2 regions of the Microbacterium sp. SLBN-154 genome follow, and region 2 is predicted to be linked to the other one. Evidence: predicted binding sites of a transcription regulator. Region 2 holds the regulator's gene; the other holds the start of a gene.
What was found. Region 2 encodes HrcA, which represses chaperone genes, less so after heat shock. Its sites were predicted from a motif close to TTNGCACTCGNNNNNNNCGAGTGCNAA; they were not measured.
Positions count from the first base shown of each region.

Region 1: groL (chaperonin GroEL) is a predicted target of HrcA. The motif match lies at 2,887-2,913, and genes of this name have one in related genera.

Region 1 covers NZ_VFNL01000001.1:2,774,090-2,789,210, forward strand. Annotated here, with positions in the region: gene FBY40_RS13415 (bile acid:sodium symporter family protein) at 1-445, shown strand, start outside; gene FBY40_RS13420 (DUF2461 domain-containing protein) at 456-1,124, opposite strand; gene groL (chaperonin GroEL) at 1,231-2,850, opposite strand; gene FBY40_RS13430 (cold-shock protein) at 3,009-3,209, opposite strand; gene FBY40_RS13435 (LytR C-terminal domain-containing protein) at 3,341-3,943, opposite strand; gene FBY40_RS13440 (DUF3263 domain-containing protein) at 4,051-4,302, opposite strand; gene FBY40_RS13445 (DUF2332 family protein) at 4,312-5,337, opposite strand; gene msrB (peptide-methionine (R)-S-oxide reductase MsrB) at 5,458-5,865, shown strand; gene FBY40_RS13455 (nitroreductase family protein) at 5,871-6,431, shown strand; gene FBY40_RS13460 (DMT family transporter) at 6,451-7,398, opposite strand; gene FBY40_RS13465 (hypothetical protein) at 7,473-8,135, shown strand; tRNA gene FBY40_RS13470 (tRNA-Thr) at 8,522-8,597, opposite strand; gene FBY40_RS13475 (DsbA family protein) at 8,656-9,618, opposite strand; gene FBY40_RS13480 (ABC transporter ATP-binding protein) at 9,878-10,984, shown strand; gene FBY40_RS13485 (DUF4032 domain-containing protein) at 11,053-12,360, shown strand; gene FBY40_RS13490 (NAD(P)-dependent oxidoreductase) at 12,369-13,010, opposite strand; gene FBY40_RS13495 (dihydrolipoamide acetyltransferase family protein) at 13,068-14,387, opposite strand; gene FBY40_RS13500 (alpha-ketoacid dehydrogenase subunit alpha/beta) at 14,387-15,121, opposite strand, start outside.
Region 2 covers NZ_VFNL01000001.1:2,214,088-2,229,208, reverse strand. Annotated here, with positions in the region: gene FBY40_RS10785 (ComEC/Rec2 family competence protein) at 1-1,656, shown strand, start outside; gene holA (DNA polymerase III subunit delta) at 1,667-2,722, shown strand; gene rpsT (30S ribosomal protein S20) at 2,810-3,070, opposite strand; gene FBY40_RS10770 (alpha/beta fold hydrolase) at 3,186-3,926, opposite strand; gene FBY40_RS10765 (ExeM/NucH family extracellular endonuclease) at 4,015-8,307, opposite strand; gene lepA (translation elongation factor 4) at 8,626-10,473, shown strand; gene FBY40_RS10755 (DUF1990 family protein) at 10,484-11,134, shown strand; gene hemW (radical SAM family heme chaperone HemW) at 11,137-12,348, shown strand; gene hrcA (heat-inducible transcriptional repressor HrcA) at 12,451-13,491, shown strand; gene dnaJ (molecular chaperone DnaJ) at 13,541-14,659, shown strand; gene FBY40_RS10735 (16S rRNA (uracil(1498)-N(3))-methyltransferase) at 14,663-15,121, shown strand, end outside.

The DNA of each region.
Region 1 (15,121 bases), 560 kb from region 2:
GGGGATGCTCGTGCGGAGGTTCAGTGCGAACGTCGGAGCGGTGATGGAACTGCTCGGCGGGTTCTTCGGGCTGTTCTTCATCGTGTTCCTCATGGCGACGTGGGTGCCGCGCAACTGGGCGCTTCTGACCTCCACACCGTGGCAGACCTACCTGGTCGCGATCGGACTCGGCCTGTTCGGCATCGCCATCGCCTACGGGCTTGCCCGCGCGATCCGGCTGCACCCGATGAACGCGCGCACGATCGGTCTGGAGACGGGGATCCAGAACGGCCCGCTCGCGATCGCGATCGTGCTGCTGAGCTTCTCCGGGAATCCCGACATCGGGCTGATCCTGATCGTCCCGGCGCTGTACTCGCTGTTCATCGTCATCGTGTCGACGTTCGTGACGCTGTGGTTCCGGCGCGCGAACCTTGCGGAGGAGCAGAAGATCCCGAGCCTCCTCTGACAGAAGCCCGTCAGCGCCGACGGGGCCGCTCGCGGTCAGGGCGCATCAGCAGATCCCCCAGGTTCTGCGCGATCCACCCGTTCCACATCCCCACGCCGCGCCACGCGTCGCTGACGATGTCGAACACCTCGGGTCCCCACATCCAGTCCGCGAGCGGCTCGGTACGGCCGACGGCGAGGTGCTTGAGCCGCAGCAGACCGACGCGGGGGTGATCGATGGAGTATCCCCTCGGCGCGGTTCGCAACGCGTCCTCGCTCATCGGCACGAGGTCGTCCTCGGCAAGCGCCGAGAGGAGACCCTCCACCTCGGGGCCACGACGATCGTCGTCGACGAGCTCACGGAAGCGCGCGAGCGCGGCCGGCGGAACGTCGTACGAACCGCCGCCGAGGAGAAGTCCCGTCGCCGAGAGCTGCAGGTAGTACGCGACCGGCGTGAGCGAGACCATTCCGATGTGCAGCTTGTAGGGCGACTTGTCGGCGCTGAACCGCACATCGCGGTTCGGCCGGAAGATCTTGAGCTGACCGAACTCCGGCTCGAGCTCGGCGGCGAGCGCCTCGAACGGACCGCGCACGACCGCGTCGTAGCGCGCCTTGTTCGCGATCCACCATTCGCGGGTGTTGTCGGCGGCGAGGTCGTCGTAGAAGCGCTGGGCGTCGGAGTCCAGTCCGTCGAAGGCCATGCCGCAGATGGTAGCCGTCGGCATCCGGGATGAGGACCGGAATGCTCCGGTCACACGCAGAAGCGCCCCTCCCGGAGGAGGGGCGCTTCTGCGTGCGGGGCTGCGATCAGAAGTCCATGCCACCCGTGGGGTCGGCGGGCGCCGCAGCAGCCTTCTCGGGCTTGTCGGCGACGACGGCCTCGGTGGTGAGGAACAGACCGGCGATCGACGCGGCGTTCTGCAGCGCCGAGCGGGTGACCTTGGCCGGGTCGATGATGCCCTGCGCGAACAGGTCACCGTACTCGCCGGTCGCGGCGTTCAGGCCGTGACCGACCGGCAGCTCAGCGACCTTGTTGGCCACGACACCGGGCTCGAGACCGGCGTTGAGGGCGATCTGCTTCAGCGGAGCCTCGATGGCGACCTTGACGATGTTCGCACCGGTGGCCTCGTCACCCGTGAGCTCGAGAGCCTCGAAGGCGATCTTGCCGGCCTGGATCAGCGCGACACCACCACCGGGGACGATGCCCTCCTCGACGGCGGCCTTCGCGTTGCGGACGGCGTCCTCGATGCGGTGCTTGCGCTCCTTCAGCTCGACCTCGGTGGCCGCACCCGCCTTGATGACGGCCACGCCGCCGGCGAGCTTGGCGAGGCGCTCCTGGAGCTTCTCGCGGTCGTAGTCGCTGTCGGTGTTGTCGATCTCGCGACGGATCTGGGTCACGCGACCCTCGATCTGCGCGGCGTCACCGGCACCCTCGACGATGGTGGTCTCGTCCTTGGTGATGATGACCTTGCGCGCACGGCCGAGCAGGTCGAGGGTGGCGTTCTCGAGCTTGAGACCGACCTCCTCGGTGATGACCTGGCCGCCGGTCAGGATCGCGATGTCCTGCAGCTGCGCCTTGCGACGGTCGCCGAAGCCGGGCGCCTTGACGGCGGCCGACTTGAAGATGCCGCGGATCTTGTTCAGCACCAGGGTCGCCAGCGCCTCGCCCTCGACGTCCTCGGCGATGATGACGAGCTCCTTGCCGTCCTGGATCACCTTGTCGACGACGGGCAGAAGGTCCTTGATGTTGGAGATCTTCTGGTTGGCGATCAGGATGTAGGGGTCTTCGAAGACCGCTTCCTGGCGCTCGGGGTCGGTGACGAAGTAGGGGTTGATGAAGCCCTTGTCGAAGCGCATGCCCTCGGTGAGCTCGAGCTCGGTGCCGAACGTCTGCGACTCCTCGACGGTGACCACGCCCTCCTTGCCGACCTTGTCGATCGCCTCGGCGATCAGGTCGCCGATGGTGGAGTCGGCGGCGGAGATCGACGCGGTGGCGGCGATCTGCTCCTTGGACTCGACCTCCTTGGCGTCGGCCAGCAGCTGGTCGGTCACGGCCTTGACGGCCTTCTCGATGCCCTTCTTGAGCGAGATGGGGTCGGCGCCGGCCGCGACGTTGCGCAGACCCTCGCGAACGAGTGCCTGGGCGAGGACGGTCGCGGTGGTCGTGCCGTCACCGGCCACGTCGTCGGTCTTCTTCGCGACCTCCTTGACCAGCTCGGCGCCGATCTTCTCGTAGGGGTCGTCCAGCTCGATCTCCTTGGCGATCGAGACACCGTCGTTGGTGATCGTGGGGGCGCCCCACTTCTTCTCCAGCACGACGTTGCGACCGCGGGGACCCAGGGTCACCTTGACGGCGTCGGCCAGGATGTTCAGGCCGCGCTCGAGACCGCGGCGGGCCTCCTCATCGAAAGCGATGATCTTTGCCATGTGTGTGTCGTCCCTCCCGGACGTAGGCTTTCGGACTTAGCACTCAACAATCACGAGTGCTAATCCATTCTGGCACTCGGCATGGGTGAGTGCAAGCCACGGCACACGCGGCGTGCGGCGGGGTCGGCGCGCGACGGGCGACCCGCGTCATCCGCTTCTCAAACGACGCGGACCGATTCGGCCTGCGGGCCCTTCTGTCCCGAGCCGACGGTGAACTCGACCGTCTGACCCTCCTCGAGAACCCGGAACCCGGTCATGTCGATGTTCGAGTAGTGGACGAAGACATCCTGACCGTCACCGGCGGTGATGAAACCGTAACCCTTCTCGGCGTTGAACCACTTGACGGTGCCCTGTGTCATGGCGAACTCTCCTGTACTGCGGCGGGACAGGGCCCATGCTAGGGACCGCCGACAGGCCGGAATGAGCTCTCACGCGATTGTTGACATGCCCGCTGTCAAACATTTACGCGGGCGAAACACATCGCTTCGGCTCAGGGAGCCGGCGCCTCGTCGTCGGGCGCGTCGGTCGTGCGGTCCAGCCCGATGACGACGGTCAGCTGCAGCGCCTGACCCTCGTCCTCCGGGGTGTTCGGGTCGTCCGCGAGCTGGTAGACGTCGGTCTGCTCGATGCGCGCGCCCCCGAGCACGAGGTCGGCGAGACCCGCAGCGGCCGCCTGGTCACCGGGGAATGCGTAGTAGACCGTGGTCTCCGCGAAGTCGGTCGTCCCGGCGCCGCTGGCCGAGACGGCGTCGGCGGACCATCCGGCCGCGACGATCTCATCCTTCACCTGGGTCGCCAGCCCCTGTTCCGGCGTGGCGTTGAGCACCTGCACCGAGTAGGAGGTGTCGATCACCGGCTCGACCGTGGGCTGCGGTGACGCCGTGGGCTCGGCGTCGGGAGCGAGCTGGATGCGCCCCGACGTCAGCAGGGTGCCGAAGATGCCCACGACGATGAGCACGATGGTGGCCAGGCTCGCCCAGAGCAGCACCACTCCCGGACGCATCCGGGGGTTCTCCGCACGGTGGGCGCCGACACGTCCGCCGTCCGCGGGGAGGTCATCGAAGCGATCCCGCGGATAGGTCCTTTTCGGCACCAGAAGATGCTACCGAAGCGGCAAGGGGCAACCTAAGCGTCAGCTGGACGGCGTCCGGCGGAACAGCATCACCCGCACACGGGAGCCGGGATGCCGCGTCGGGGCCCTCAGCGCCCGGTGGCGGCGGTGCGGATGACCCGCGCGCGCAGGCGCGCGTCGCGGATGCGGCGGAGGCGCTTGACCAGCATGGGGTCGTACTCCTGCGCCTCCGTGGTGTCGATGAGGCGGGTCAGCAGCTGGTAGTAGCGCCCCGGAGACATGCCGAGGCGGAGGCGGATGGCCTCCTCCTTCGCGCTCCCGTGCCGGGTCCAGAGCGCCTCGAAGTCGAGGATCAGCCGGTCTCTGTCGCTCAAAGGCACCCGCCCACGCTAACTCCGGGTCGTGGTCTCCCCGGCGCGCCACTCCACGAATGCGCCGAGCGGGTCGACCTCGGCGCACGGGATCCCATCGCGTGCGAGGACGAACCCCGACCATCGGCCCGGATCCAACGGCGGATGCCACTGATCGGCCATGCCCGCGGGGGTGAGGCTGACCCAACGGGCCCCTGCCGTGGCGCGGAGGGTGTCGATCTCCGCCCGAAGGCGCGCCCGGCCCTCGCGCGGGATGTGCGGGAAGACGCCGGGCGTGGTGATCACGAGGGTGGCGTCCGCCGGAGCGGAGGCGGCGGCCCGCGCCACGACGCCCGGCTCCGAGGCGTCACCCCGCCACATCCGCGGCGGATCCGCCGCCGCGACATCGAGCGCGGCGAGGAGGCGCTCGCGTCGTCCGGTCTCGCCCGGCCAGACCAGGGCGGCGAGGAACGCCCGGTCGGCCGCGTCCGCGGCATCCAGAGGTGCGAGATCGACACCTCCTCGCCAGGCGACCTCCGGCAGCGTCAGGGTCTCGGCGAGGCGTTCAGCCTCGGGTCCCCGGAGCGCGCTGTCGAGGACGACGGGCGAGGGCCCGTCGACAGGGTCGAGCGCGGGCCCGTCGGCGTAGCGGTAGGAGTACCGGTCGGGATACAGACACAGGCCAGCACTCGCACCGATCTCGAGCAGGGCGATCGGTCCCGTGATCGCCGACAGCGCGGGAAGGAGCGCCGCGCAGCGAAGAGGCTCGTTGGTCTGCAGCGACCGGGCCGCGCATGCCTCGACCACGGCCCCGGCGTGCCGCTGCGTCCACGCCGCCCACGCGCGGTAGTCGCCCTCCGGCGCACCGAGGAGGCGGGTGACGGCGAACACGAGCGGCGGCTGACGGCGGGTCGCGGGGATCTCCGCCAGAATCCGCTGCACCGCCGGGTCGTCTGACACCCCGGCGGCCCAGGCCTCGTACAGCCTCGAGCGTCCCGGCGCTTCGGTCTCGGCGAACCGGCGGTACCGCTCGGCGACGTCACGGACGGCAGCGGAGTCGGGCATCGTCCCATCGTGCCGCGGTCGAGCGTCGGCGGCATCCCCGATGTGTCGCCGCGTGTCCGCGGGTGGCGGACCGCGCGCCCAGGGCGGCGGGTCTGCGGTTGAATGGATGCAGGAGGTTCCATGTCTTACACGGTGGACAAGTCCGACGAGCAGTGGCGGGCCGAGCTCAGCCCCGAGCAGTACGCGGTTCTGCGCGAGTCGGCGACCGAGCGCCCCTGGACCGGGGAGCTGCTCGACGAGGAACGCGCGGGTCTGTACGCCTGCGCCGCCTGCGGGGCCGAACTGTTCAAGAGCGGCACGAAGTTCGACTCCCACTGCGGGTGGCCGAGCTTCTACGAGTCGATCCGCCCCGAAGCCGTCGAGCTCATCGAGGACAACAGCCATGGGATGGTGCGCACCGAGGTGCGCTGCGCCGCCTGCGGGTCGCATCTCGGCCACGTCTTCCCCGACGGCTTCGGCACTCCGACCGGCGACCGCTACTGCATGAACTCGCTCGCTCTGGACTTCACGCCCGAATCGCCCGCGTGAGCGCGATGAGCGAGGCGGTGTACGAGGCCGTCGCCGGGCGACGCTCGTGGTCGCGGGTGACGGCCGACGCGCCGACCCACGAGGAGCTGGCGCGACTCGTCGCCGCAGCCGGGAGGGTGGCCGATCATTCATCGCTGCACCCCTGGCGGTTGATCGAACTGCGCGGCGATGACCGCGAGCGACTCGGCCGGGCGATGAACAAGGCCGAAGGGCACAAGGGCGCATCCACGAAGCCCCAGCGTGCGCCCCTCCTCATCGCCGTCGTCGCGAGCTACCGCAAGAGCGGGAAAGTGCCGCGGTGGGAGCAGGAGGCCGTCGCCTCCGGCGTGGCGCACATGCTGAGCCTGCTGCTCGACGATGCGGGCTGGGGTGTGATCTGGCGCACCGGCCACTACACGCGCAGCAAAGCGGTGGCCAAGGCTCACGGGCTGAAGAAGAACGAGGAGCTGCTCGGGTGGCTCTACGTCGGCGGGAAGCCGAGCGACGCCCGTCCGGGCCGGCGCACGCCGATCGAGGCCGACCGCTTCCTCTCGCGCATGCCGGCGGACACGCGCGACCCGCGCTGACACCGAGTCGGCGTGTGCCCTAACGCCGCAGCATCCGACGCCACGGCAGGCTCACGACGATCACCGACATCAGGGCGAGCGTGATCATGACGATCGCCTGGAGCATGCCGGGACTGCCGATCGCCGGCCACAACGCATCGATGAGGACGGATGTCGCGAGCTGTCCGACGACGGCGCCGAGCCCCAGCAGCAGTACGCCGGTGGACCCCACGATGGCCGCGGACAGGACGATGTACACCACACCGATCGCACCGCCGAGGTAGAGCAGCGGGTTCGTGGGGAACTGCGTGGGCGCACCGGAGAGAGCGACACTGATCCCCGCCCCCACCGCGAGGATCGCCGTGCCCCCGATGAAGTTCACCAGGGTCGCCGTCAGGGGCGAGCCGACCCGCGCTCGGAGACGACCGTTGGTCGCCTGCTGCCAGGCGATGCCGGCCCCGGTGAGGAGCGGAAGAACGAGCATCCACAACGGCACGGCGGCGAGCGTGTCACCGCTGAGCGCGAAGGCGACAGCGGCCACGGCGAGGACGGCCCCGAGGAGCCGGGGAACGGTGACCGCGACAGCCCCGGCGGGTCCGTAGCCGGTGCGATCGAGGATGAGGCCCGACACCGCCTGACCGGCGACGACACCCACGGTGAACAGAGAGACCCCGATGATGCCGACGGCCAGCCCTTGCGTCGCGACGGTCAGCGCCCCCGCCGCCCCGCCGAGGAGCATCCACCACGGGATCGAGCGTTCTCTGATGCCCCGTCGGAGCGCGGCGACGCCCCGGCGGCCGCCGGGCGTGACCGCGCAGACGACGGCCACGATGAGAAGGCCCGACGCGAACGATATGACCGCGGCGACCACCCCGTCGCCGACGCTCACGCCCAGCTGACCGTTCACCCGCGCCTGCAGCGCGGTCAGCACGCCGACGAGGACGGCGCCCGCAACGGCGAGGCTGAGCGGAAGACGCGGGGCGGGCATCCCTCCATCATGCAGTCAGAGCCGGGGCCGTCCGGGTGCGGGACGGGATGCGACACACCGACGTACGCTGAAGTGTGCCTGTCACCCGTCGAACCCGAACGCTGCTCAGCTGGCTGCCCGCGACGCTTCTCGTGCTGATCATCGGCGCCATCGTCGTCGGGACGTTCACGGTGCAGGCGTCGTGGTGGGCCGAGGAGGAGCCCGAGGCCTCGGCGGATCAAAAGGCCGCCGACGGCGGGAGCATGCTCACCGACGCCGGGTTCGACTACGTCAACGTCGAAGGTGTGCTGCGCGTCCGCGTCGGCGAGGGTGCCCTGCCGGCATCCGATCTCGGGCTTCGCGCCAACGAGACCAAGGATGCCGAGTTCCGCCGGCCGGTCCGGGCGCTCATCGCCGCCGGAGACGAGGTGCACGTCGTCGAAGACGTCGTGACCGCCACAGCGACGGCGGCGGATGATCGTCTTGCGGCGATCACCGTCGGAATCGACGGGGCGGGCTCGTGGCGCGGCGCGATCGACGGGCTGCGAGCGCGGGCGGCGGAGTTCGGCTGGGACGCCTCGCAGTTCGAGGGGCTGGACGAGCGCCTGCTGGAGTTCAACTCCACGGGATCGGGCGACGTGTTCGAGGTCGAGATCGGGCCGGGATCGGATGCGGACACCGCCATCACCGCCGAGGTCGCCTTCTTCCGCGAGGGCGGCGCCACGACGGTGTCGCTGCGCTTCGCGCCGCCGGAGTAGCGCGGCGCGCACGGTCGCGCCCCGTTCACCACGCCCGCTCGTCGCGACCCGTCAAGAAACGCGGCCCGGATCAGCGTGAGGCCACGTTTTCTGGCGACTCGCGCCGCGCGAGCATCCCCGCCCCGCCCCCCATCCCCGACCCGCGCGCCGCGCGCCGCGCGCCGTCCGCCGCACGCCGCGTGCCGCACGCGAGCGGTCAGAAAACGCGGGCCCGATCAGCGGCAGGCCGCGTTTTTCGACGACTCGCGCCTCGCGAGCCGCGCCCGGCGCGCCGCCCGCCGCGCGCCGCACGCGAGCGGTCAGAAAACGCGGCCCAGATCTGCGGGAGGCCGCGTATTTCGACGGGTCGCGCCGCATTCGAGACGACGTACGGGGTGAACGGGCTGTGGAGCCGGCTACGGGACTCGAACCCGTAACCCCCTAATTACAAGTTAGGTGCGCTACCAATTGCGCCAAGCCGGCAAGGCATCCCATCCTATCGAGGGATGCGAGCCACGGAGCGGTGGCGGCGGCGACCCCGTCAGTCGGTCGTGGTCGGAGAGGGCGTCTCGGTCGGGCTCGGCGTCGCCGTCCGGTAATACGCGTCGCTGCCGATGGTCAGCACGAACTGGGAGAACTCCTGCGGGTCGTCCAGGGCGCCGACGTAGGGCACGCCGTTCACGAGCACCATCGGAGTACCCGTCAGCGTGACGCCGTCGGTCTCGGGGATCCCGTTCAGCGCCCGCTCGGTCGCATCCCGAGCCCAGCCCAGGAACGACTCCTCCTCGATGCACGAGCGCACGAGGCGCGGCGACTCCGCACCGGCCGCCTGCGCCAGATCGGCGAGTTGGCTGTCGGTGAAGCCGTCGGTGTCGACCTCGGGCTGCTCGCGCAGCAGGGCGTCGTTGAAGGCGAAGAAGTCCTCGGGCGAGTGGGTCGCCACGCAGGCGGCGGCCGCCGCCGCACGAAGGGAGTACTTGGTGCCGTTGGACTTGGCCGTGAGCATCGCCACCGGGTGGTAGGTCAGATCCGCCGCGCCCTGCGAGACCCAGGTCCTCAGCTGCTGGACGTTCGCGAGCTGGAACTCCCGCGAACCGGTCGAGAGGTAGTCGACGTAGACCCGGATGTCGACGACCGCCGCTTCGGTCGGCGTCGGCGTGGGCGTGGGGGTGGTCTCGGGCGTCGCCTCGACGGTCGCGCTCGCGGCAGCGTCATCCGGGGCCGACGCGACCTCGGGGGCTGCCACACCCGAGACCGACGTCACGGCGAAGCCGTCGTCAGTGACGTTCTGAGGCCGCAGCTCGGGGCGCGACATCGACGACCCGACCGCCCAGGTCACCATCACCGCGGCGACCGTCACGACGCCCACGGCCAGCAGCGTCAGACTCCCGCGACGCAGCCAACGCAGACGCGACTGACGCGCCTGCACCTGCTGGGCCTTCTCGCGCACCGCATTCCGGCGTTCGCGAGGGGCCGGAACGTTCGGTGACTGGTCGTGGGACATGAAACCTCTCGGACGAGTGGAGCTGCCGATGGGCAACAGGGCGGGGCGCGGGCGAGGCGGGCCGGGGACGATGCTAATCAGGCAGGCTGGGAAAAGCCCAGACGGACGCCCCTTCCGGCGGCCGCGTCGCCGTCGTTCCCGCTCGCGCGCACGCGTGACATACTGAGGGAAGTCGCCCGATGGAGGGCGTCTGCGGTCATACCGCTCCATTCACAACGGATCGTCCGGCACGTACCTGCCGGTGAAGGAGAAGAAAACAATGGCGTCCGTCACGTTCGACAACGCAACCCGTCTCTACCCGGGCGGCACCCGCCCCGCCGTCGACAAGCTCAACCTCGAGGTGGGCGACGGCGAGTTCCTGGTCCTCGTCGGACCCTCCGGCTGCGGCAAGTCCACGTCGCTGCGCATGCTGGCCGGCCTCGAAGAGGTCAACTCCGGCCGCATCCTCATCGGTGACCGCGACGTCACCGATGTGCCGCCGAAGGACCGCGACATCGCGATGGTGTTCCAGAACTACGCGCTCTACCCGCACATGACCGTCGCCGAGAACATGGGCTTCGCGCTGAAGATCGCCGGCGTCGGCAAGGAAGAGCGCGCCCAGCGCGTTCTCGAGGCTGCGAAGCTCCTCGACCTCGAGCAGTACCTCACGCGCAAGCCGAAGGCACTGTCGGGTGGTCAGCGTCAGCGCGTCGCGATGGGCCGCGCCATCGTCCGCCAGCCCCAGGTGTTCCTCATGGACGAGCCGCTGTCGAACCTCGACGCCAAGCTCCGTGTGCAGACCCGCACCCAGATCGCGTCGCTTCAGCGTCGCCTCGGCGTCACCACGGTCTACGTCACCCACGACCAGACCGAGGCCCTGACGATGGGCGACCGCATCGCGGTGCTCAAGGACGGCCTGCTCCAGCAGGTCGGCACCCCGCGTGATCTGTACGAGCGCCCGAACAACGTCTTCGTGGCCGGCTTCATCGGCTCGCCCGCGATGAACCTGTTCCCGTCCTCGCTCGCCGAGGGTGGCGTGCACTTCGGTTCGGAGATCGTGCCGCTCGACCGCGACACCGTCGGCCGCGCCCACGGCTCGGAGGTCACCGTCGGTGTCCGCCCCGAGGACATCGTCGTCGGCCCCGCCGACGGCAAGGGCCTGTCGGTCACGGTCGACCTCGTCGAAGAGCTCGGTGCGGACGGCTACCTGTACGGCCACACCGACATCAACGGCAAGCGGACCGACATCGTCGCCCGCGTCGACGGACGCCGTCACCCGATGGCCGGCGACACCGTCACCCTCGCCGCGACCGCAGGCCACGTGCACGCGTTCGACATGGAGACAGGCGAGCGCCTCAACGACGCCCCCGTCATCTCCGGCTCCTGACACACCACGACGCGGCGCGGGCGGGTTCACTGAGCCCCCCGCGCCGCGGCATGTCCCCGGGAGGAAACATGGTCGATTCCCTGAGCATCACCGCCAGCGCAGTGGACCCGGGGCTGCTGACACTCCCCTGGTCGACACCGCTGGCCGACTGGCCGTCGAACCACATCGTCTTCCTCCCCAAGGGCATCTCACGCCACCTGGTGCGCTTCGCCACCCTCTCGGGCCGGGTCGTGGCCATCAAGGAGACCACGGAGGAGATGGCCCGCCGCGAGTACGACATGCTGGGCAACCTGCACCGGCTCGACGCCCCGTGCGTGGAGCGCGTCGCGGTGATCGCCGGCAGAACGGATGCCGCGGGCGAGCCGTTGCCGGCCGCACTCGTCACCTCGCACCTGCGCTTCTCGCTCCCCTACCGCGCCCTGTTCACCCAGGTTCTCCGTCCCGACACCGCCACCCGCCTGGTCGACGCCCTGGCGCTCCTGCTCGTGCGCCTCCACAACGTCGGCTTCTTCTGGGGCGATGTCTCGCTCTCGAACACCCTCTTCCGCCGAGACGCCGGAGCATTCGCCGCCTATCTCGTCGACGCCGAGACCGGCGAACTGCACGAGAGCGGGCTGACGGCGGGGCAGCGGGCGCACGACCTCGATGTCGCCCGGACGAACATCGCCGGCGAGATCATGGACCTCGAGGCCGGAGGACGGCTGGAGGGCGGCGTGGACGCGATCGCCATCGCCGACGGCATCATGGAGTCCTACCACTCCCTCTGGGGAGCCCTGACGGACACCGAGACATTCCGCTCGGATGAGATCTGGCACATCACCGAACGGGTGCATCGCCTCAACGACCTCGGCTTCGACATCGGCGAGATGTCGATCGACACCACGCGCGACGGCACCCGCGTCTCGATCCAGCCGAAGGTCGTCGACGCCGGGCACCACCAGCGACGACTCCTGCGTCTGACGGGCCTGGACGTCGAGGAGAACCAGGCGCGCCGGCTTCTGAACGACCTCGACGAGTACCGCGCGCGGGTGTCTCGGCTGGGAGCCGATGAGGAGATGGTCGCCCACGAGTGGTTGACCCGGGTGTTCGAGCCCGTGGTGAAGGCCATTCCGTTCGAGTATCGAGCCAAACTCGAGCCCGCCGAGGTCTTCCACCAGGTGCTCGAACATCGCTGGTACATGTCTCAGGAGCGCGGGCGCTCCGTCCCCCTCGCCGAGGTGCTGACCAGTTACGTCGACGACGTCCTACGCCATCGGCGTGACGAGGCGACCGTGATGGGCCCTCCCACCGAGACGACGGGGATTCCCGTCATCACCGGCGAACTCGCCCTCGCTGACGGAGATGAGGAAGAGGTCGACTGGCGCGACCTCGTCTGAGACCGGCCTCAGTACCCCACGGTGAACCGCTCGCGGTGGTGCCTCGGCTGCTCGATCTCATCGACGACGGCCACGCCGAGGTCGGGTCCGGAGATGAAGGACTCCCCGTCGGCGTCGGTGACGAGCACGTCGCCGCCGTCGCGGTAGTCGCCGGTCCGCTCCCCCGGGTTCCATGCCCCGAAGCCGCCCGCCGGGTGGACGTAGAACCAGTCGCGACCGACCGCGTCGGCCTGCAGGTCTTCGAGCACACCGATCGCCTCGAGCGCTTCGGGCTTGTACTCCTCGGTGAACCCCGGCGTGTCGACGACGCGGGGCCCACCCGGCGACACCAGGCTCCCCCCGGCTCCGCCGATCACGCCAATGCGCACCGAGGCGGGCAGCTCGCGCACGAGCTCGGCGACGGCGGGGCGCACCTTGCCCGCCATCTCTCCGCGGGCGGGGACGCTGATGACGACGACATCCACCCCCTGCAGTTCGGCGACGAGGCCGGGCACATCCAGGATCGTCCCCTCGACGTAGGTGACGTGATCCAACCGCTCGCTCGGCACCGAGCGGGCGACGGAGACGACGGTGTGGCCCCGTGAGGCGGCCTCTGCGGCGATGTGACCTCCGGCGTAGCCGGTTCCTCCGATGACGGCGATGCGAGCCATGGTGATCCTTTCCTGGTCCTCGGATCATTCAAGCCGACGATCGCCCCGGCGCCGGCGTCACACGAGGATGCTGAGCGGATTCTCCATCTTCGCCACGAACGCTGCCAGCCACTGTGCGGCCAGCGCGCCGTCGAGCACCCGGTGATCGGCCGACAACGTCACCGTCATGACGGTCCCGACCACGAGCTCGCCGTCGACCACGACCGGGGAGGGATGCGCCGCCCCGATCGCGAGGATGCCGGAATGCGGCGGATTGATGATGGCGGCGAATTCCTCCGTGCCGTACATGCCGAGATTCGACACCGAGAAGCTGCCGCCCTCGAGTTCCTCCTGCTTCAGTCTCCCCGCCCGGGCACGCTCCACGCGATCCGCGATCGCGGCGCTCACCTCGCCCAGCGACATCCGATCCACTCCGCGGATGACGGGGGTGACGAGGCCTCCGGGAACGGAGACCGCCACGGCGATGTCGGCGTGGGAGAAGCGGTGCATCGCCTGCTCGGTCCAGATCGCATTCGCCTCGGGCACCTCGAGGAGGGCTGCCGCGGCAGCCTTGATCACGAAGTCGTTGACCGAGATCCGCGTCGCCCTCCCTTCGTTGATCCTGGCGCGGAGGGCGAGGAGCTCATCGACCCGGATGCGGGCCCGCAGGAAGAAGTGCGGCACGGTCGACGTGCTCTCGGTCAGTCGGCGGGCGATCGCGCGGCGCATTCCGGAATGCGGGATCACCTCGACGTCGACCGCGGGGGATTCCTCCGCGCGCGCGGCGGTGGGGGGAGCCGCGGGTGCACGCACATCAGGAGCGGCCGGCGTCGAGGGGGCCTGGGCTGCGGGAGGGGATTGCTCGTCGAGGTCGCGGCGGACGATCCGCCCGTTCGGACCGGTGCCGACCACGGACGACAGGTCGAGGCCGCGCTCGGCGGCCAGGCGCCGCACCAGCGGGGAGGCGAAGAGGCGGCGCGGGGGCCCAGGATCCGACGAGGGCTCAGCGGCCGACGAGGGCTCGAGCTCGGCGACAGCAGGCGGCGGGAGGAGGTTGCCGTCCTCAGAGGTCTCCGTCCCCGCGGCTGCGCCGGTCGTGACGGGTGTCTCCTCGGGCTGGCCGGCGGGCACGCTCCGCCCTGCGACGGCGAGGTCTTCCCCCACCGCGGCGAGCACCGCGATGGGAGAGCCGACGTCGGCGGAGGACCCTTCGTCGACGAGGATCCGGGCGAGGACTCCCGCCTCCTCGGCTTCGTATTCGACGACGGCCTTCTCGGTCTCGATCTCGACGATCGGCTGTCCCGCCGACACCTCGTCGCCCACGGCGACGAGCCAGCTCTGAATCGCGGCCTCGGTCGCGCCCGCCGCGAGCGCGGGCATCCGCACGACGGCGGCCATCAGCGGCCTCCCCATTCGGCCCGGACGCGTTCCAGCCCGCGCACCACTTCCTCGGTGCGCGCGATCGCGGCACGCTCGAGCACCTTGGAGATGCTGGGGCTCGCCTCTCCCCCGGTCACCCGCTGCACGGGCTGGTCGAGCCAGTCGAAGAAGCGACGCTGGATCTCGTCGGAGAGCCACGCGCCGTACGACGGTCCCTGCGACCCCTGCTCGACGATGAGGACGTTGTTGGTCTTGCGGATGCTGTCGCCGACGGTGTCCCAGTCCAGCGACGCCCGGTCGAGCCACCGCAGGTCGATGACCTCCGCATCGATCCCGGTCTGTGTCACCGCCTCGAGACTGTGACCGACCATCGACAGGTAGGTCAGCACGGTCACCTCCTCGCCCGCGCGACGGATCGCGGCGCTGCGTGGAGGGATCACGTAATCGAGGTCGCCCTCGGGAACGCGGTCCGCGGTGCCGTAGAGGTCGACATGTTCGATGACGAGCACGGGATCCTCGAGCGCGAGCGCGGCGTTCATGAGCCCGACGTAGTCGGCGGCGGTGGAGGCGGCGACGATCCGCCAGCCGACGCTCGTGGCGAAGATCCCCGCCGGGTCCATCAGGTGCTGCGAGCCGTACCCCGAGCCCATCGCGACCTTCGTGCGCAGCACCAGCGGAACACGATTGTTGTCGCCGAACATGTGACGCGCCTTCCCGACCTGGTTGAAGACCTGGTCGGCGGCGACCCACAT
Region 2 (15,121 bases):
ATGACCGCATCGTCGCTGTCGCACCTCACGGCTGTGTCGGGAGCCAACTGCGCTCTCGTCGTCGGCGTGGCGTATGTCTTGGCCGCCGCTCTGGGGCTGCGACGCGGCGCACGGACGATCGTGTCACTCATCGCCCTCAGCGGCTTCGTCGTCCTCGTCACTCCGGAGCCGAGCGTGGTCCGGGCCGGGGTCATGGCGGCGGTGGCGATGCTCGCCGTGATCCTGGGTCGCTCCGGCATCGGTCTGGCTGTGCTGAGCCTGGCGGTCGTGACACTCCTCGCCCTGGACCCCTGGCTCTCCACCTCCCTCGGGTTCGCCCTCTCGGCGGTGGCCACCGGCTCGCTCCTCGTTCTGGCTCCGCCGTTGGCGGTCGGGCTCTCGCGCGCGCTCCCGGGGTCGCTCGCACTGATCCTGTCGGTGCCCATCGCCGCGCAGATCGCCTGCGGCCCGCTTCTCGTCCTCATCCAGCCCACCGTTCCCCTGTACGGCGTCATCGCGAACGTCCTCGCCGCTCCGGCGGCACCCGTAGCCACGATCATCGGGCTCCTGGCGTGTCTGTCCCCGATGATCCCGCTCGTTCAGTCGGGCCTGACCGCCCTCGCCTGGGTCCCCGCCGCGTGGATCGCCGCCATCGCCGAGACGGCGTCTGCGCTGCCCGGGTCGCAGTCCCCGTGGATGGGCGGGTTGGGTGGTCTCCTGACACTGGCTGCCGCCGGCGGTGCGGTGTGGGTCCTCGTGGCGATCCGCCCACGTCGGCGGGGAGCCGTCGGAGCCCTCCGCCTCATCTCGGGTCTTGCGCTCGCCCTCGTCCTCGGGATCGTCTCGGGAACGACCGCGCTTCGCACCCTCGCGGGGCCTCTCACCCTTCCCGGAGCCTGGAGCGTCATCGCCTGCGACATCGGTCAGGGCGATGCCATCCTCGTCCGCTCAGACGGGGAGGTCGCCCTCGTCGACACCGGGCCCGACCCCGTGGCACTGGGTGCGTGTCTCGATCGGGTCGGCGTCGACCGCATCGATCTGCTCGTGCTCACACATTTTGACATCGATCACACCGGGGGCGTGGAGGCCGTCGTCGGACGTGTCGGCACCGTCATCCACGGTCCGCTCGACGGGGCGTCGGCCGCCCGGGTGCGATCAGCCCTCGTCGCCGGCGGCGCCGTCGTCCGGGAGGTCCATCAGGGCGTCGGGGGTCGTCTCGGCGAGGCGAGCTGGCGAACGCTCTGGCCGCGCCAGGACTCACCCGCCTTCCCTCCCGGCAACGACACGAGCGTGGTGATCGACGTCCAAGGCGCCGGGATCCCGAGCATGCTGCTTCTGGGCGATCTCTCGGCGGCGCCACAACGGGCCTTGGTCGCCGACGGCGTGCTGGCCGATTCCTATGACCTGGTGAAGGTCGCCCATCACGGCAGCGCCGATCAGCACGTTCCTCTCTACGACGGCGTGGATGCTGCGGCGGCTCTGATCACGGTGGGGAGGGAGAATCGCCACGGGCATCCTCGGGAGGACATCCTCCATGCGCTGGCCGCGACGGGGACGACCGTCGCGCGAACGGACGAGGACGGCCTGGTGGCGCTCTGGCTCGACGACGATCGGCTGCGGATCTTCCGCGACGCCGGACGCGCGGCGTCGGAGGGCACTGTCGGCGGCGATCGCTAGGCTGGAGCGCATGCCGGCCCGCTCCTCGTCTCGCTCGGCTGCCCGCTCATCGGCGCCGCGCAGCGCCATCCCGCAGCTGTCCTGGCGCGACCCGCAGCCCGCTCCGATCGTCCTCGTCTCGGGCCCGGAAGAGGTCTGCGCCGAGCGGGCGATCGCAGGTCTCCGCGACTACCTGCGGGCGGAGGACGCGAGTCTCGAGGTGTCCGACATCCGGGCGGACGACTACGCGACCGGGTCGCTCCTGGCTCTGACCTCGCCCTCCCTGTTCGGTGAGCCTCGTCTGGTGCGCATCCTCGGCGTGGAGAAGTGCTCCGACGCATTCCTCACCGAGGCCCTGGCTTATCTCTCACACCCGCAGGACGGGGCGACCGTGCTCCTGCGCCATACCGGCGCCAGCGTGCGGGGCAAGAAGCTGCTGGACGCCGTCCGGGCGGGGCAGGGCGGTGGCGTCGAGATCGCCTGCCCGGCGCTCAAGCGGGAGTCGGACCGTTTCGACTTCGCCGCGGCCGAGTTCACCCAGGCGCGCAAGCGGATCGCACCCGGCGCGCTCCGCGCGCTGGTGTCTGCCTTCGCCGACGACCTCACCGAGTTGGCGGCCGCATGCCAGCAGCTCATCTCCGATGTCGCGGACGACATCAATGAGCAGACCGTCGTGCGCTACTACGGCGGTCGCGTCGAAACCTCGGCCTTCACCGTCGCCGATACTGCCATCGCCGGCCGCTACGGCGAGGCGCTCATCGCTCTTCGCCATGCCCTCGTCTCGGGGGCGGATCCGGTGCCCCTCGTCGCGGCGATCGCATCGAAGCTGCGCACGATGGCGCGTGTCGCCGGACACCGCGAACCATCGTCAGCGCTGGCGGCGCGACTCGGTCTCAAGGACTGGCAGGTCGACCGCGCACGTCGAGACCTGTCAGGGTGGTCGGAGTCGACACTGGGAATGGCGATCCAAGCGGCAGCCCGAGCGGACGCGGAGGTGAAGGGCGCCTCGCGTGACCCCGTCTTCGCCCTCGAGCGCCTGGTCACCGTGATCGCCACCCGCGAGCCGTTCGCCGGTGCACCCCGCTGACACCCGCGACGACGACCGCAGCCCGTACCTCGTCAGACAGACCAACGGCCCGCCTCCGAGGAGACGGGCCGTTCGATGTCTACGACGTCAGAGCGATGCGACCTGCTTCGCGATCGCCGACTTGCGGTTCGCGGCCTGGTTCTGGTGGATGACACCCTTGCTGACGGCCTTGTCGAGCTTCTTGGTCGCCTTGGCCAGCGCCTTCTCAGCGGTGGCCTTGTCACCAGTGGCGACAGCCTCACGCGTGCGGCGGATCTCGGTCCGCAGCTCGCTCTTCACGGCCTTGTTGCGCTCGCGCGCCTTCTCGTTGGTCTTGTTGCGCTTGATCTGCGACTTGATGTTCGCCACGTGTCGACGTTCTTTCGTTCGGAGGGTGGATGAGAAGCCCGGCGACAGGAGAGGGCCGTCGCGAGGCGGTCGTGAGGGCGAACCCACACGCAAGCCAAACAAGGAGTCTACCAGGTCAGGCGGGGGTTCCCTTTCCACCGTCCTGTTCGAGCGTGGCGATGGCCACCCCGAGCAGGGCGTTGAACACGCGCGGACGCATCGCGGTGACGAGGTGGCTGGTCCGCGGTACGACGATGAGTTCGGCGTGTGGGGCGATCCGCAGGAAAAGCCGCTCGTTCACCCGCAGCTGGTCGTACTGACCGTTGATGAACCACAGCGGCACCTCGATGCGGCCGAGAGCCGAGAGGAGATCGAGGACCGACAGGCTCCGCAGCGCCACGTCCTGGGCGTCGAAGGCGTATCCGCCCGCCCCGAAATCCGGTCGGGTCTCGTGGGGGAGGGTGCGGTCCAGGACGTAGTTCGTCAGCCACATGCCGCGGTCTGGGAGGGAGTCGAAGCGTCGGGCGAGGAATCGGTACGTGGCCAGGCCCACGCCCCGCGGAATCGCGGTGCAGGATGCGGCGACGAAACCGGCGACCGGCGGAGCGTCCTCCTGTCCGACATAGTCGATGCTGACGAGGCCGCCCATCGAGTGGGCGACGAGAAGCACGGGCCCGTGGGCAGCCGCCTCGCGGACGGCGCGGTCGATGGTTTCGAACGCGCCGTCGAGCGTGAACATCTCACCGCGGCGGGTGCCGTGTCCGGGGAGGTCGACCGCGGTCACGCTCACATCCCGAGACCGGAGGTATTCGACCTGCGCCCGCCACATGGTGGCCGACGTACGGATGCCGTGGACGAGCACGACCTGGACCCCCATGTAATCCACGATACGGTCGGCGCGCCGTCGACGACGACGGCCCCCGCCGGGAAGGCGAGGGCCGTCGCTCTGAGGGTGCGTCGTCAGATCACTGCTCGACGGGCAGAGTCCGTCGGCGCAGGGCGATGAACATCCCGCCGGCGACCAGGAGCAGCGCGCCACCGAGCGCGACACCGAGCGGCAGCTGTGCACCGGTCACGGCGAGCGGATCGCCCGCCTGGTCTCCCGTGCCGGACTGACCCGGAGTACCGGGCTGACCGGGAGTGCCGGGCTGACCCGGCTGACCCGGCTGACCCGGAGTGCCGGGCTCGCCCGGCTCGGTCGGCACATCGGTCGCCAGGATCGCGCGGCCGAGCGGTGCCGGGTCGACCGTCTCCAGCGCCTGGAAGTAGGCCAGGGTGGCATCCAGGTCGATTTGGCCCGTGTCGGTCCGGTCGGTCCCCTCGGTGAACGTCGGGAACCCGTCGCCGCCGTTCGCGAGGAAGGAGTTCGTGACGACCGTGAAGGTGTCGGTCGGCTCGATCGGCTCGCCCTGATAGCTCATCGAGACGATGGTCCCCGATCGGGCGACCGTCTGACCTGCCGGCGGCTCGCCTTCGACATACTCGTAGCTGAAGCCCTCCGACACGCCGAGGTGCAGCTTCGGACGATCCCCCGTCGCCTTCCACTGCTGCGTCAGGATCTCCTCCAGCTGCGCACCGGTGAGGGTCACCGTGACCAGTGTGTTCGCGAACGGCTGGACATCGGCCGCCTCCTTGTAGGTGACGACTCCGTCCTCGCCGACCAGCAGATCGGCACGCAGACCACCCGGGTTCATCAGCGCGATCTGCGCCGGCGTGCCGCCGAACGCAGGGTTCTCGCTGGTGGCCCAGAGGTAGACGTCGGCGACCCAGTTGCCCATCGACGACTCCACGCCGCGGTCGGCACCCGGAGGCGTACCACCACGCAGGATGTCACCGGTGATGGAGCCGATCGGGGCGGACCCGAGCTCGTCGGCGGTCGCGACATAGCCGGCGACCTGAGCGGCGATCTCCTCATCGGCGGGGAAGGCGTCCTTCAGCGGGAAGGTCGTCCCCTCGATCGAGATCAGCTCATCGGCCTCGGTGTCGTAGCTCAGCGAGAGCTGGCCCATGGCCTTGCCGTACTCCGAGGCCTGGATGACCGGACGAGTACGGTCGGTGCCGTCCACCGGAACCTCGCACGCATACGTCTGGTGCGTGTGGGCCGAGACGATCGCATCAATGAGGGGCGAGGCACCGGTTGCCAGGTCGCCGAACCCGTCGGCGTCGGCGGCGAGCTGCGCGCAGTCAGCGGTCGCCGCGCCCGAGTGGGTCAGCAGCACGATGACATCGGGGTCGACGGTGTCGGCCAGTTCGTCAGCCACGCGGTTGGCGGCCTCCAGCTGGTCGCCGAACTCGATGTCGGCGATACCGGAGGGGTCGACCATCGTCGCCGTGTCGGGAGTCACGGTGCCGATGAAAGCCACGCTCACCCCGTCGATCTCGCGCAGCGCGTACTCCGGGAGCACCGGATCGGTGGTGCCGGCGGCGTAGACGTTGGCGCCCAGACCGAAGTCCTGACCGGCGAGGCGCTGCTCCTCCGTCACCTCATCCGGGTCGGTGTTGCCGCCGTAGCGGGGGAGCACCCGGTTCAGCAGGTCGTCGAAACCGCGGTCGAACTCGTGGTTGCCCACGACCGAGAGGTCCAGGCCCGAAGCCACCAGAGTGTCGATGGTCGGGTTGTCCTGCTGGATGAACGACGTGAAGGTCGACGCGCCGATGTTGTCTCCTGCCGAGACGAACAGCGTGTTCGGGTTCTCGGCCTTCTTCGACTCCACGGCACCCGCGATCACGGCGGCGCCCGCCTCGGATCCCGAGGGGTTGGCCTCGAGGCGACCGTGGAAGTCGTTGATCGTGAGGATGTCGACCTCGACGGGTGCCTGCGCCCCCGCGCTCAGACCGACCTTGACCGGGTCGTGGTCGCTCGAGCGGTACGGGTCGTCGGCGTGGAACTCGGTGCCGTGGTACCCGAAGCGCGAGTACTCCAGGGCGAGGGCCTCTCCGGCGTTGACGTTCCAGACGTCCGCACCGGTCTGACGGCCCGACGCGGCCTCGTTCACGAGAACGTGGTCGAGCGAGCCCGAAAGCCCCTGGAACACGTAGCTGTACTCCTCGCCCTGCTCGGCATCGGCGAAGCCGGCTTCGTAGAGCACCTGCATCGGGTCTTCCTGCCCGTAGGAGTTGAAGTCCCCGACGAGGATGACCGACTCGGTGTCGCCCTGGACCTCGTCGACCCACTCCGTCAGAGCCGTTGCCTGACGCACCCGCGACTCGTTCGAGGCGCCCTGACCGTCGCCGGCATCAACGTCGCCTGGCCACGGACCCGCGGAGCCCTTGGACTTGAAGTGGTTCACGACGAAGAGGAACTCCTCGCCACCCTCGGCCGGTGCGAAGACCTGACCGATGGGTTCGCGAGCGTTCTGGAACGCACCGCCCGCACCCGACTCGTCGCCGAGCGCACGCGGGTCACCGACCGTGACCACCTCGGCGGGCTGGAAGATGATCGCGTTGGTGATCACGTCCAGTCCCGACGCGTCGGGGAGCTCGTCGGAAGATGCGACGAAGTCCCAGCGGTCGGTCCCGGCGTCGGAGTTGAGGGCGTCGACGAGGCTCGACAGCGCCTCATCGGTCTCCTCGCCGAGGGCCGCAGAGTTCTCGATCTCCATGAGGCCGACGACCGAGGCGTCGAGCGCGTTGATCGCCGAGACGATCTTGGCCTGCTGACGTGCGAAGTCGGCGGCGTCCCATGCCCCGCGCTGGTCGCAGCCGCCGCGGACGTTGTTCAGCTCCGAGCCGTCCGGGCTCTGGAACGCAGTGCACGACGCGCTGTCGGTGCCGAGGGTGGTGAAGTAGTTCAGGACGTTGAAGGAAGCGACGCTGACGTCGCCCCCGACCTCTTCGGGAGCCGCGGTGCGGACGTCTTCGAACTCCACGCCGTCGCCCTCGCCCGTTCCGTCACCCGTCAGGGGAGCGGTCGGGTTGAGCTTGAAGGCGTTGTTGCGATAGTCGACGATCACCGGTGCGGTGAAGGTGACCGAGGCTCCCACCACGACCGGCTCGGTGAGCGAGACGTACGGCGGAGTGAGTCCGGCGTTGGCCGCGGAGAGGAAGTTCGTGCTGGCTCCGTCGTCGAGGACGACGCGACGTGCGGCGTTCTCGACGGTCACTGCGGCGGCCTCGGGCGATCCGGGGAGCGCCACCTCGGTGGGCTGCACGAGCGGGCCGTCGCCGAAGGCGAGGGGAACCTCGCCGTACTGGTTCGTGCCGTAGGTGTCGGTGACGGTGAACGCACCGTCGGGCTGGATCAGCATCGACTCGAGCGCTTCGCGACCCGTGTCGTCGGCCGGCCATCCGGTGACGAGCGGCGTGACTGGTGCGCCGTCGGCGATGACCTCGACACTGCCGGTGCGGATGTCGACCTGCGTCAGGCCGTTGAACTCAGTGGCCAGCCCCGTGACGCGCACCGTCTGACCCTCGGCGACCTGACCGACCGTGCTGGGTGCGTAGACGAAGACCGCGTCGGACGCGGTGCCCGCCGCGGTGCCGGTGCCGGGCGTCTGGATGACGAAGCCCGCGAGGCCGCCGGTGGGGTAGTGCGCGGTGACGACGCCCTCCGTGACCACGGTCTGGCCGTTCAGCGGCGTCGAGGCGCCGGTGCCCTGGATCTCGGCGATGGTGACCGTGGTCGGTCCCGTCGGCTCCGGATCAGGAGTCGGCTCGGGGTCGGGCGTCGGCTCCGGGTCGACAGCGCCTGCCGCGCCCTCGGGTGTCGGCGTGCCCGCGGTGAAGTCGGCGGAGTTGATCGCGGTGTGCGAGCTCTCGGCATCGCGCGAGACGCTCGTTCCGTTGGTCGTCGCAGGCGCTGGGGTCCCGGCCGCGTCAGTGGCACTGCCCCAGCCGAGGTAGTCCACGACCTGGTCGACGGCGGCCACGTTCGTGCCGCCCGACAGTGCTTCCGCGGAGCTGACCAGCGCGACCTTGCCGCCTGTGCCCGACATCGAGATGCCGCCCTCGACGTCGGCCTCGAAACCGGGGAACGTCGTGTTGCTGCCCGTAGCCTGACCGACCAGCAGCTTCCCGCCCGGCTGGATCGTCATCCCCGTGAGCGGGGTGACCTGCCACGACGTTCCCGTGGTGGACGCGTACTGCACGCTCCACGACCCGAGGTCGACCGCGGTGTCGCCGGTGTTCACCAGCTCGACGAAGTCGCGGTTGAACACCGCACCGCCGTTACCGCCGCCGCCGTAGACCTCGTTGATGAGGACGGTGGCGTCGATGCTGACGGCCGCCTGAGCGGGCAGGGCGAAGCCCGCACCGCTCAAGGCGAGGGCACCCGAGAGCAGGCCGGCGCCGAGCGTCCGGGCCCTCCATCTCGATCGGCGTGGAATGGGGGATGGGGCACCGGATGTCACGGTCACAGACACTCTCCTGGTTTCGTATGCACAGACCAACAGCGTCCCGAGCACGAAGAGACCATCGTCCGGGGGCACGCCGTTCGATCCTTACCGAATTCCCGATCGCGTGGATGACGCCTGTGGAAACTCCACGTGACACTTCGTGGGAGGCGGCTGCCACCGGCATCCGCTCCTCTTCTCCGGCGGCGCAGGCGGCCGGCTGGTCGCCCGTAGAATCGAGGGAATATGTCCCCGCGCGCCCACCAGCCCCTCGAGCCCAGTGCGACTCCGCCCGAGCTCATCCGCAACTTCTGCATCATCGCCCACATCGACCACGGGAAGTCCACCCTGGCCGACCGCATGCTGCAGATCACCGGCGTCGTCTCCGATCGCGACATGCGCGCGCAGTACCTGGATCGGATGGACATCGAGCGCGAGCGCGGCATCACGATCAAGAGCCAGGCGGTGCGGATGCCATGGGCCACCGATGCCGGTACCTTCGCCCTCAACATGATCGACACCCCCGGCCATGTCGACTTCACCTACGAGGTGAGCAGGTCGCTGGCCGCCTGCGAGGGCGCGATCCTGCTCGTGGATGCCGCACAGGGGATCGAGGCCCAGACCCTCGCCAACCTCTACCTGGCACTGGAGAACGACCTCCACATCATCCCGGTGCTCAACAAGATCGACCTCCCCGCCGCCGACCCCGAGAAGTACGCCGCGGAGCTCGCGGGACTCATCGGTGGCGATCCCGGTGACGTGCTGCGGGTCAGCGGCAAAACGGGCGCGGGCGTCGAGGAGCTCCTCGACCGCATCGTCGAGCAGATCCCCGCACCGCAGGGGAATGCCGACGCCCCCGCCCGCGCGATGATCTTCGACTCCGTCTACGACGCCTACCGCGGCGTGGTCACCTACGTCCGGATGATCGACGGCAAGCTCCAGCCCCGCGAGCGCATCCAGATGATGTCCACCCGGGCCACGCACGAGCTCCTGGAGATCGGCGTGTCCAGCCCCGAGCCGATTCCGACCCGCGGCCTCGGCGTCGGTGAGGTGGGGTACCTCATCACCGGCGTCAAGGACGTCCGGCAGTCCAAGGTCGGTGACACGATCACCGATCAGCGCAAGCCCGCGACCGAGGCGCTCCCCGGATACACCGATCCCAAGCCGATGGTGTTCTCCGGCATCTACCCGATCGACGGCAGCGACTACGCCGAGCTTCGCGAGGCCCTCGACAAGCTCAAGCTCTCCGACGCCTCGCTGCAGTACGAGCCCGAGACCTCTGTGGCGCTGGGCTTCGGTTTCCGCTGCGGGTTCCTGGGTCTGCTGCACCTGGAGATCATCACCGAACGGCTGTCGCGCGAGTTCGGACTCGACCTCATCACCACCGCCCCCTCCGTCACGTACGAGGTGCACACCGACACCGGCGAGACCATCTCGGTGACCAACCCCAGCGAGTACCCCGACGGTCGGGTGGCGGAGGTGTCCGAGCCCATCGTGAAAGTCGGCATCCTGCTTCCGAAGGACTACGTCGGAACCGTCATGGAGCTCTGCCAATCCCGCCGGGGAGCACTGCTGGGTATGGACTATCTCAGCGAAGACCGGGTGGAGCTTCGCTACAACATGCCCCTCGGTGAGATCGTCTTCGACTTCTTCGACCACCTCAAGAGCCGCACGCAGGGCTACGCGAGCCTGGACTACGAGCCCGCCGGCTCGCAGACCGCAGACCTCGTGAAAGTCGACATCCTGCTCCAGGGCGAGAAGGTGGATGCCTTCAGCTCGATCGTGCACCGGGAGAAGGCCTACGCCTACGGCACCATGATGACCGAGCGACTGCGCAAGCTCATTCCGCGTCAGCAGTTCGAGGTTCCGATCCAGGCTGCCATCGGCGCGCGGATCATCGCGAGGGAGAACATCCGCGCGATCCGCAAGGACGTGTTGGCGAAGTGCTACGGCGGTGACATCACCCGGAAGCGCAAACTGCTCGAGAAGCAGAAGGAAGGCAAGAAGCGCATGAAGATGGTCGGTCGCGTCGAGGTGCCGCAGGAGGCCTTCATCGCCGCACTCTCGGGGGATGTCGAGGGGAAGCAGAAGTAGGCTGTCAGCCATGCGCCGCGGAACCTTCAGGGATGACACGGTCGACTACGCCGCCGTCGGGGCGACGCAAGCCGCCGATCTCATGCACTTCCCGCCGGAGCGGAGCATCCCGGCCGAGGAGTCCTGGCGGATCGGCAGCGGGGAGGATCGGTTCCGCGCAGCCGGCGAGTCGCTGCTGTCGTGGAGCGCTCAGCGCGGAGCGGGTCTCGAACTGACCGACGTCCGTCCCGCCGCCGGCCCGATGTACGCCGGCGTGAGCTTCGACGAGAACGGCGCGCCGATCGCCCCGAGCAAGCTCGAGGTCGAGCAGCGCTACGACTCCGACGGCACCCCCTTCGTCACCGCCGGCGCGACCGTTCACCTGGGCGGCCGGGTCGCCGGAATGCGCGCCGACGGCGAACTCCGGGTCATCTTCGCGGTCGAGGAACCCCGACGCATCGGCTTCGCCCTCGGCACGGTGCAGGGGTCGGTCGTCAGCGGCGAGGAATCGTTCATGCTCGAGTGGCACGACAACGACGAGGTCTGGTTCACGGTCCGCGCCTTCGACGCGCCGCAGGCGCTGCTTTACCGGCTCTTCCCCGCCCTCACCCGGCGCCGGCGCCGCGAACTGTTCACCCGCTACCTGCGTGCCATCTCCCCGCTGTACGCCACCCCCGCCTGAGCGTGGGAGCTGCACTTCCCGTCGGTGAACCCGCCCCGGCCGACGGCTCGCTGCCTGCCGGCACGGTGATCGATCCGGCGGTGCCCTTCGGCGCCTATCTGCACATCCCCTTCTGTCGGGTGCGCTGCGGGTACTGCGACTTCAACACCTACACCGCGACCGAGCTGCGCGGCGCCAGGCAGGATGATTACGCCGAGACCCTGCTGCGCGAAGTGGAGCTCGCCCGCCGCGTGCTGTCTGAGTCCGGGCGGCTGCGACCGGTCGAGACGGTGTTCTTCGGCGGGGGCACACCCACCCTTCTTCCCGCCGACGACCTGGTGCGCATGCTCGACGGCGTGCGTGCGGCGTTCCCGGGAGCCGTCGATCCCGAAGTGACGGTGGAGGCCAACCCCGACACCGTCGACGAGGAGGTCGCACGCCGCCTCGCGGAGGCCGGGGTGACCAGGCTCTCGATCGGCATGCAGTCCGCTGTTCCCCACGTCCTGGCGACGCTGGATCGCTCGCACCGCACCGGCGCGGTGGCAACAGCCGTGGCCGCCGCCCGCGAGGCCGGGCTCGGCGTCAGCATCGACCTGATCTACGGCGCTCCGGGGGAATCACTGGCCGACTGGCGCACGTCGCTCGAGACGGCGATCGCACTCGACCCCGACCACCTGTCCGCCTACGCCCTCATCGTCGAGGACGGGACGGCGCTGGCCCGCCGCATCCGACGGGGGGAACTCGCCCTGCCCGACGACGATCTGCAGGCGGAGATGTACGAGCTCGCAGACGATCTGCTCACCGCGGCAGGGATGGCGTGGTACGAGGTGTCCAACTGGGCTCGGACCCCCGCCGATCGCTGCCGCCACAACGCCGCCTACTGGCGGGGGAGCGACTGGTGGGGGTTCGGCCCCGGCGCGCACGGCCACGTCGCCGGAACCCGCTTCTGGAACGTGCGTCATCCGGCCGCCTACGCCCAACGGCTCGCCGAGGGCCTGTCCCCCGCGGCGGGGCGCGAGGTCCTGTCGCCGTCCTCCCGGCTCCTCGAGGCGGTTCTCCTCGGCGTCCGCACCCACGAGGGTCTCGCCACCTCATCCCTCCCGTCGGGCGCGAGTGCCGCCCTCCCTGGGCTCGTGGCGGACGGCCTGGTCGAACCACACACCGTCGATCGGGTGCGGCTCACCCGGCGCGGCCGACTCCTGGCCGACCACGTCGTTCGCACGCTCACGGCCTGACATGCCGTGACCCGGCCGTCCGACGTCGAGGGTGTTCCGATAGAATTGGCACTCGAATCCCACGAGTGCCAGGGGTGTCGGCAGGCCGACGGAGGGGGTGTCATGGTCAGCGAACGCGGATTGCAGGTGCTGCGCGCCATCGTGCAGGACTACGTCGACACGCGCGAACCCGTCGGCAGCAAGGCGATCGTCGAGCGTCACGCCTTCGGCGTCTCCGCCGCCACCATTCGCAACGACATGGCCCTGCTCGAAGACGAAGACCTCATCGTCGCCCCGCATACGTCGTCCGGGCGCGTCCCGACCGACAAGGGCTACCGCGTCTTCGTCGATCACCTCGCCCAGGTGCGGCCCCTGAGCCCCGCCCAGCGGACGGCCATCTCCTCGTTCCTGGAAGGCCCCTCGGACCTCGACGAAGTGCTCGCCCGCACGGTGCGCGCTCTGACGGTCCTCACCGGGCACGTCGCGATCGTGCAGTATCCGTCCTTCGCCCGGGCGACGGTCTCCCACGTGGAGCTCGTCCGCCTGGACGCACTGAAGGTCCTGGTCATCGTCGTCACCGACACCGGCAGGGTCTCCCAGCGACTCGCCTTCCCGGGGGTGGAGATCGATGAGGACCGGATGCAGCGGATCCGCGGCCGGGTCTCCGACCTCGTCGTCGGAGTGCCGGTGCGGGAGGGTGTGGCCGGGGTCGCGACCGCTGTCGGAGCGGGCGAGACTCCCGGGGATCCCGACGGCCCCGCGCTCCAGGCGATCCTCCGGGTCATCGGGGAGGAACTGGATGACTTCCGGCAGGACCGACTCGTGCTCGCCGGCAGCGCCAACCTCGCCCGCAGCGAAGCGGACTTCCGCGGCAGCATCTACCCGCTGCTGGAGGCCATCGAGGAGCAGGTGACACTGCTGAAGCTCATGGGCGAGATGGTCGCCGACGATCAGGGCCTCGCGGCGAGCATCGGGCGGGAGAACGAGCCCTTCGGCCTGAGCGAAGCGTCGGTCGTCGCAAGCGATTACGACGCGACCGGCTCCCGTGCGCGCGTCGGCGTGCTCGGACCGACCCGCATGGACTACCCGACCAACCTCGCGGCCGTTCGGGCCGTGGCGAGGTACCTCACTCGTCTCCTGGATGAAGACGAGAACGCCCGCTGACGACAGCATTCCGCAGACTCCCCGCGCCCGGCGCGGCAGGAAGGTGAAAGTGGCTGACCACTACGAAGTACTCGGTGTGGCGCGTGACGCCAGCCCCGACGACATCAAGCGCGCCTACCGACGGCTGGCGCGAGAGCTGCACCCCGACGTCAATCCCGGGGAGGACGCGGCGGAGCGGTTCAAGCTCGTCACGCACGCCTACGACGTGCTGAGCGACCCCGACCAGCGCGCCCGCTACGACGTCGGCGGTGACACCGCCTTCGGCGGGGCCGCCGGCGGATTCGGCGGGTTCAGCGACATCTTCGAGACGTTCTTCGGCGGGGGTGGAGGCGGCGGCGCGCGCGGTGCCCGGCCGCGCTCGCGGCGCGAACGCGGCCAGGACGCGCTGGTTCGGATCAACCTCGAGCTCAAGGACGTCGTCTTCGGCGTGCACCGCGACATCGAGGTCGACACCGCCGTCGTGTGCGAGACGTGCACCGGATCGTGCTGCCAACCCGGCACCTCACCCGTCACGTGCGACATCTGCCACGGCACGGGCCACGTCCAGCGGCAGGTCCGCAGCCTCCTCGGCAACGTCGTCACCTCCCAGCCGTGCTCGGTGTGCCAGGGGTACGGCACGACGATCCCGTATCCCTGCGCCACCTGCCAGGGGCAGGGACGTGTCCGCTCGCGCCGCACGGTCTCGATCGACGTGCCGGCGGGGGTCGAGAGCGGTCTGCGTCTGCAGCTGCCCGGATCGGGCGAGGTGGGCCCCGCCGGCGGACCCAACGGCGATCTCTACCTCGAGGTGAACATCGCGCCCGACCCGGTGTTCTCACGCGACGGCGACGACCTGTTGGCGACGCTCGAGGTGTCGATGCCGGACGCGATCCTCGGCACCCACACGACGATCGACTCGCTCGACGGACCGGTCGATCTCGAGCTGAGGGCCGGCGTGCAGTCCGGCGACGTGCTGACGATCAAGGGCCGTGGCATCACACCGCTGCGCGGCTCGCAGCGCGGCGATCTCCGAGTCGGCGTGCAGGTGGTGACGCCCACACGGCTCGATCACCGGGAACGCGCTCTCATCGAAGAGCTCGCCAAGCGCACCAAGCCCGCACCGCCGCGGCTCTCCGAATTCCACCAGGGCCTGTTCGCCAAGCTCCGGGATCGCTTCCGGAACGGTTGAGCGGTGCCCCTGCACTTCCTGTCCTCCGAGGCGACGGCGACACCCGTCGGCGGCGTCGTGACCCTGACCGGTGCCGAAGCGAAGCACGCCGCCACAGTGCGGCGGGTGCGCGTCGGTGAGAGCGTGACCGTCGGCGACGGCGCCGGGGTGTGGCTCGAGGGCAGGTGCGAGTCGGTCTCCCCGTCGACGGTGGCGGTGCGGGTGTCGGCGAAATCGCACATCGCCGCCCCTGTTCCCCGCGTCATCCTGGTCCAAGCCCTGGCCAAGGGCGACCGCGACGAACTGGCCGTTCAGGCAGCGACCGAGCTCGGCGTCGACGAGATCGTCCCCTGGCAGGCCGGGCGGAGCATCTCGCGCTGGGACGCGGCCAAGGCGACGAAGGGCCGAGAGCGTTGGCAGACGATCGCCCGGGAGGCGGCGAAGCAGGCTCATCGCCCCTGGGTTCCCACCGTGACGGAGCCG